DNA from 2 places in the Paenibacillus sp. 2TAF8 genome. Region 1 is predicted to be linked to the other one. Evidence: predicted binding sites of a transcription regulator. Region 1 holds the regulator's gene; the other holds the start of a gene.
What was found. The regulator CtsR, encoded in region 1, represses protease genes until heat stress. The targets are predictions, from matches to a motif close to ATGGTCAATAAAGGTCAAACA.
Positions count from the first base shown of each region.

Region 2: clpP (ATP-dependent Clp endopeptidase proteolytic subunit ClpP) is a predicted target of CtsR. The motif match lies at 1,374-1,394, and genes of this name have one in related genera.

Region 1 is NZ_JBFRFN010000030.1:59,865-63,287, forward strand. Features, by position in the region: gene AB4Z30_RS27430 (ATP-dependent Clp protease ATP-binding subunit) at 1-61, opposite strand, end outside; gene AB4Z30_RS27435 (protein arginine kinase) at 254-1,324, opposite strand; gene AB4Z30_RS27440 (UvrB/UvrC motif-containing protein) at 1,353-1,871, opposite strand; gene AB4Z30_RS27445 (CtsR family transcriptional regulator) at 1,903-2,364, opposite strand; gene AB4Z30_RS27450 (GNAT family N-acetyltransferase) at 2,837-3,423, opposite strand, start outside.
Region 2 is NZ_JBFRFN010000013.1:40,187-43,609, reverse strand. Features, by position in the region: gene AB4Z30_RS19200 (sugar-binding transcriptional regulator) at 1-700, opposite strand, end outside; tRNA gene AB4Z30_RS19195 (tRNA-Arg) at 1,231-1,305, shown strand; gene clpP (ATP-dependent Clp endopeptidase proteolytic subunit ClpP) at 1,486-2,082, shown strand; gene AB4Z30_RS19185 (hypothetical protein) at 2,086-2,211, opposite strand; gene AB4Z30_RS19180 (stalk domain-containing protein) at 2,339-3,423, opposite strand, start outside.

The DNA of each region.
Region 1 (3,423 bases):
CTTCTTCCTGCGCGAGGGCGAGCACCTTTTGGGCCCGTTCCGTAAATCTTCCAAACATCATATCTCCTGCACCTCCATGGTTTTGGATAAAACGAGGGGATTAAATCCAATGGATAACCCTTCGTATTCTTCATATCATTTTTGTTTGCAGCCATGCTGCGAATAAAATCATTGGTGGCTTCATTAAAAATGAAAGCCTTAGTATATAAAAGCCGCAAATGCGGCATGAAACCGTTATTAGTGTTAGGGAAGTTTATCCAGAACTTTTAGCTGCATTGATCGTATCACGAATTAGCTGAGCTCGATAGATATCACGCTCATCCGTCCGCATATCACCAAACGTTTTTTGCAAAAAACCTGGTTGCGTCATCACGTTCAGCTCATTCATTACTGGTATGGATAGTCCATCCAGCAAACCAAGATCTACACCGAGCCGAACATCAGACAAGCGCTGCGCTGCTTCCTTCGTGTCTACAATGGCCGCATGGGACAAGATTCCGTAGGAACGCATCACGCGATCTGTAATACGCAGTCTGGAATCGGTAATGAGCCGTTCTCTGGCTGTACGTTCATGACCAATCATCTGTAAAACTACACTGTGCAGATTGTCGATCACTTCTTGTTCCGTTTGTCCAAGTGTAATCTGATTGGAGATTTGGAACAGGTTACCCATCGCCTCGCTACCCTCTCCGTAAATTCCCCGAACCGTTAATCCCACTTGGGATACGGCACTCAGAATACGACCGATCTGCTGTGTCATAACGAGTGCGGGAAGATGCATCATGACAGACGCTCTTACACCTGTTCCAACGTTGGTTGGGCAACTGGTCAGATAACCTCTGCGATCATCAAACGCAAAATCCACGTGCGCTTCAAACGCATCATCTATAGCGGAAGCTTTCTCCCAGGCCTCTTTGACCTGGAACCCCGGATAGAGGCACTGGATACGCAGATGATCCTCTTCATTAATCATAATGCTTACCGATTCATCCTCACTGAGGATCACAGCCCCGTTTCTCGATTCATTTGCCAGACTTGGACTGATCAGATGTTTTTCCACCAGCACACGCTTGTCGAGTTCGTCGATATTGATTAGATCAAGTGTAGTAAAATCACCAAAGGCGTGTACGTCATCGTACTGAAGTACTTCGCTCAGTTTATTCAGCACCTCTTCCGATTGCTCATCTGAAGCCAGCATCGGAAACGGGATATGCTGAAGGTTACGTGCAATACGGACGCGACTGCTGATCACGATCTCAGAATCGGCTGCATCACTGCGCATCCACTCACTGAGCGCCTTCTCTGTAAAGCGCAGATTAGGCATCATGCTTCCCTCCTACTTATGACAAACTTTACTCCTGAGCTATTCCTTTTTCAAGTTCACGGATTTGATCACGAATCTGAGCTGCCTCTTCGAATTCTTCTTGGGCAATACTCTGCTTCAGATTTTGCTTCAGATCAGCAATCTGTCGTTTCACCTTAATACGTCCGCCCGCTCTGGCAGGAACTTTACCCACATGAGACGTGCTACCATGCACTCGTTTGAATAATGGATCCAGACGACTGTCAAAGTATTTATAACAGGAACTACAGCCGAAACGGCCAACTTTGCTGAACTGAGCATAAGTCATGCCACATTCTTCACATTGCAGCGTCTTGGCAGGCGCAGCACCTGAACTTTTGCCTGCCGGATCAAAATCAAGCAATCCGGACAGTAGGTTGTGAATGGAAAATCCTCCTGATGTTCCAGGAATCATCTCACCCTTCTCACGGGCACATGATTCACAGATATGAAATTCCGTCTTCTCTCCATTTACAATTTTCGTGAAATGAAGTGTAGCCGGACGTTTATTACATTCTTGGCACAGCATTTAGATGTACCTCCTTTGATCCCGATAGTTTTCATTTACCGAGCAAAGATATTAACATAGCCTTCAACATTCTGGCACGAATTTGATCCCGGTAAGGAAGTTTGACCATAAGAACTTCTCTCGACACAGCCGCACGCATCAACCCGGCCTCCCGCTTGCTTAAGAAACGCGCCTCTTCCAGTTGATAGATCAAGCCTTCCGCAGCAGTCTGTCCAATCTCCTCACCAATACTGTGATGAAGATGGTTGTGCAGAGCGGATTGGGCAGGTAATTCAATGCGCTGTATACGAACATATCCACCACCGCCACGTTTACTCTCTACCAGATAACCTTTTTCCAGAGTGAAACGGGTGCTGATGACATAATTGATCTGGGAAGGTACACATGAAAACTGATCTGCCAGATCATTACGCTGAATTTCAATCATTCCTTCGGGACTTTCATGCAAAATACCCTTCAGATATCGTTCGATAATATCAGAGATATTACGCATCCAATCATCCTCCACTGTCTGAAACGTTAAGTCAATAAGGACCCACACGCCCCCACAGAGTACACCTTCTCCACCCATTTAACCACTCAGAGAAACAGCGAATCTTGCCACCTCGGATGTTAAACAGGAGAACAAAGGAAGCACGAAGGTCCTTTAAATATCTCCTTGATCTTCCAATGACATGTATCTGAACCACAATACTTTCATCAGAGAGCAATAAGAAAGCCGAACATCATATCACAGTTAAAAATAGTATGTTTTAACCTTCAGTTGACTTTGACTTTCTTTGACTTTATATACATTATAGCATATTTTACTGGTTTGCCAAGTGGGGGCACTATTCATTTTTTACGATTTTACACGAAATATTCGCCTGACACAAAAAAACCTCTCCCTGACATCGGGAGAAGTCTGATTGCTTTCAATTACGCTTTGTATCTGCTTGGATCAATAATACTTGATATCTGCAGGCTTAAAAGAAATCGAGCAAGTAGGTTTCACGGTATGGAATAGCCTTCTCCAGCGCTTGAATCGCGGTAGCTGGGCCTTCCATTCTACCGATCTGTGCCATCTCTGCTGGTCTGCGATACCCCATTAACAACGCTGTGAGCGATTGGATACTCAGTCGTATTGGCTGATCCGGCTGACCTTCCTGTACTGATTCTCCCTTTTTCCATATAGAAGCCGTACCGTTCATTGCCACGTTTAATTCCCATACCCCTTCATTCCAAGGAGCATATGTATCTTCGACTTCAAGGCAGATCTGTACGGGCGAGTCCTGACTTGCAAAAGGGTACTGCGAAACAAACTGCTCCACGCTCACGATTCGTGCCATAAAATAAGGCATCACTTCTTGCCCGATCCGTGGATTGTCCAGTTGAAATGCAAGCATATCACTTGCAGGCGCTTGTAAAGTCACCTCATCAATCATCGAATCATGATTGGCAATGAACGTCCACAGCCCTTGTCTCGCCTCTTCATTCAGATGGACTATTTCTCCAATGGTAAATTTGCTTTCCTTGACCTCGTAAAATACATAACCCTGCGGTACTCCAGCTT
Region 2 (3,423 bases), on a different contig from region 1:
ATTGCCTGATCAGCTGTAAAATCTCCTGAACACCCGGGTCCTGGATCAGCGATTCATAGGCATGGTCACTAAGCAAATCCGGTACATGCAGGAGTTTGTATTGAGCCCCTGTCCGTTTTGCCATCGTGGATGCAATCGTATTTGCCTGAATTTCCAGGCTCTCTCCCAACCCGCCGCGTGCCGGTACAAACCAGACACCCTTCATTGAAGTTGGTGGTGTGAGTTGTTCTGCGACTTCGGCCGTTGTTGATCCGCCTGTTACAGCGACAACGTCGTTGTCATTCATGATACTGCTGAGAGCTTTCGCTCCAGCTCTTCCAAGTTCCCTTTTGGCGTAAGGAGATACATCCGAATCACCAGGAACCACAACTACTTTTTGCAGACCGTAGGCTTGCTTGATTCGCTCTTCCAGTTCGGATAATCCAAACAGCTCTTTCGCGACAGGTTCTAATTGCTGCAGCAAATTGTACCCCGCCTCACTGATCTTCATCCCTGCACTGTCAATTTCGATAAGTCCCTGAGCCTTTAACAGATCGGTCTCAGCTCTCAGAACCCGCTCGGTCATCTGCATGGAATTGGCTAACGTTCTCCGTCCAATCACATCCGATAACATGATCTGGTGCAGAATCGTATAGCGTTTCTTCAAGACATCCATGAGATCGGGCAGAAGCTGCTTTTGCACTTCCAAGATCGTTCGCATGCTTTCCACTCCCGCAAGCTTCATGTTCCAAGCTTTCTTCATGGCCTTAAAATGTCCCGGGTTAACTTTTTAGGTCCCACGTTTATTCTACCTAAAACTGACGCGAGATGCAAGTGTTTCGATTGCTTATTTCGAAAGGGTAGCAGGCGTTTGTACGCGCCAATTTTCACAACCCTCACACGTTAACATGAGGAACAACAGCTATCACACCATATATAGAAGAAATGCATAGAGAGCATCTATATGTTGCTGTGTTCAATTTTTATATGGCATGTCCAAAACCTCTTATAGCATGTACTGAAATACAAGCTTTATCCACTCTTCTTCATCATGATCATTTCCGAAACAATTCAAACCATCTGCGAAATAGCTCTGCCCATGTATGGAAGACAACGTGAGTCCTTTCGTCATAAGGAAAACCGCACCATTTGCATCCAAAGCAACTGCTTGCAATTCACCAGTGCATAAGCTATAATCATTATTGCTGTCACATATTTAGAGCGCTACATAAATTGGTAGTACGTGATTATGCGCCCGTGGTCCAATGGATATGACGTAGGCCTCCGAAGCCTGAGATCCAAGTTCGATTCTTGGCGGGCGCGCCACTTAATTTTTAACAGCTCATAATGCATTTAACCAACGAAACCGAAAAGGTTTCTTTTTTTTCAAAGTTAGTTTGACTTTCTTTGACTTTTTGTTTGAGATTGTTTATGATGTGGTTAATACGGTAACAGTTTAAATATAAACACCCATTTAACATTTACATTTCCGAGGAGGTTTTTCACGTGAGTTATATTCCAATGGTCGTTGAACAGAGCAACCGGGGTGAGCGCGCCTATGATATTTATTCCAGATTGCTGAAGGATCGTATCATTTTCCTTGGCAGCGACGTGAATGACGTTGTAGCGAATGCCATCATGGCACAGATGTTATTCCTGGCAGCGGAAGATCCGGAGAAAGACATTCACCTATACATCAACAGCCCAGGCGGATCCATTACAGCGGGTATGGCAATCTACGATACCATGCAATTCATCAAACCGGATGTATCTACGATCTGCGTAGGTATGGCCGCTTCTATGGGAGCATTTTTGCTGAATGCCGGTGCAAAAGGCAAACGTTTTGCTTTGCCAAACAGTGAAATTATGATTCACCAACCTCTTGGTGGTGCACAAGGTCAAGCGTCGGACATCGAAATCCGCGCACGTCGCATTCTGAAAATGCGTGATACCTTGAACCGCATCATCTCCGAGCGCACAGGTCAACCTCTGGAGCGTATCGAAAAAGATACAGATCGTGACTACTTCATGAGTGCTGCTGAAGCAGCCGATTACGGTATCATCGATAAAGTAATCCAAAACGTAGGCTCCCAAGGCATCTAAGCTTTAGCTGCCTAGAGACAACGAAAATAAGCGCAGTGCGGGCATCACCTGAATATAGGTGAGCACGCCCTGCGTTTTTTGATTACAAACAGGCAACACACCCGTTAACCGGGTGTGTTGCCTGAACAACAAAAAGCCTCCGTCATCTTTGCTTTGACGGAGGCTTCTTGTTTATTATTTTTCACGAAAGAACGATATAAGTGCTCTTGACTTTAAATTAAATTAATTCAAGGATTTCATTTAACCTAAGACAAACTTATTTCTCAGACGTTACGTTGCTGAACGGTGCGGTGCTCTTAGGCAGAATTTCCTTATACGTGAATTTGATTTCAGGGAAACCTTCCGCATACGCTGTGTACTCATACAACTGGAAGAATACAACCGCACCCGCTCGCGTCACGTAGAAATCCTGGTCTTTGTTCAGGCCTTTGTAGCCGCTCAGGTATCCCGTGTTCGCTTTCAATTGCTCGCCAACCTTTTTGCTGATTGTTTCACGCATGGATTTGTTGTTTGCAAGCACATCATCCAGTGTCAACTCTTTTCCTGATTCGAGTGCAAACGTATGACCGGTGCGATATGTCATGCCATGTGCTCCTGCGTAGTCCTCATAACGTTGAGTGATCAGACCCAGTACGCCGTTCTCATTGTAAGTCACCACATAAGAAGCTTCGAATGCATACGGACGTTTTGCCGTTGCTCCGCCGAATTCAGACGTTTGTTTTTTGAAAGCAGCAACAGCCTTGTCCACTTCATCTTTGAGCACTTTGTTGATCGCTGTTTCCGCTTCTTTGCTCGCTAGTCCGCTCACTTGCGGATACTGCACATCCACCTCAGCGTTTTTAACGGTTACATTCGCCTTTGTCGATTTCACCTTTACGTTATTTTGTTTTACCTTGCTCAGAGTTAGTGTTTTGGTTTTGGCATCCCAGCTACCCTGTACACCCAAATAATCTCTCATTGCAGAGAACGGAATGTACAAACGACCCTGGATCAACTTTGCTTCAACCTGAGGATAAAAACCGTTAATATACACGTTTGGCTGTCCATCCATCAAACTAACAGTCATCGCATTGCTCGCTGCTGTTACGGTATACGACTTCGTTTTAGCATCATATTTCAATGTGCCGCCCGCTACATCCTTGACCGCTGTCAGCGATACCCATGTAGATCCTCCTTGGAGCAACCCTTTTTGCATCAGTGTTTTGCCGCCTGATTTCAACGTTACCTCAGTTGTTGCAGTTACTTTAGAAGATACAGATGCCGCTTGAACCGACTGGTCAACCCACGCTGTGCTGCCCCCCATAATTACACCTGCCGCCAATAGTGCACTCGTCCACTTTT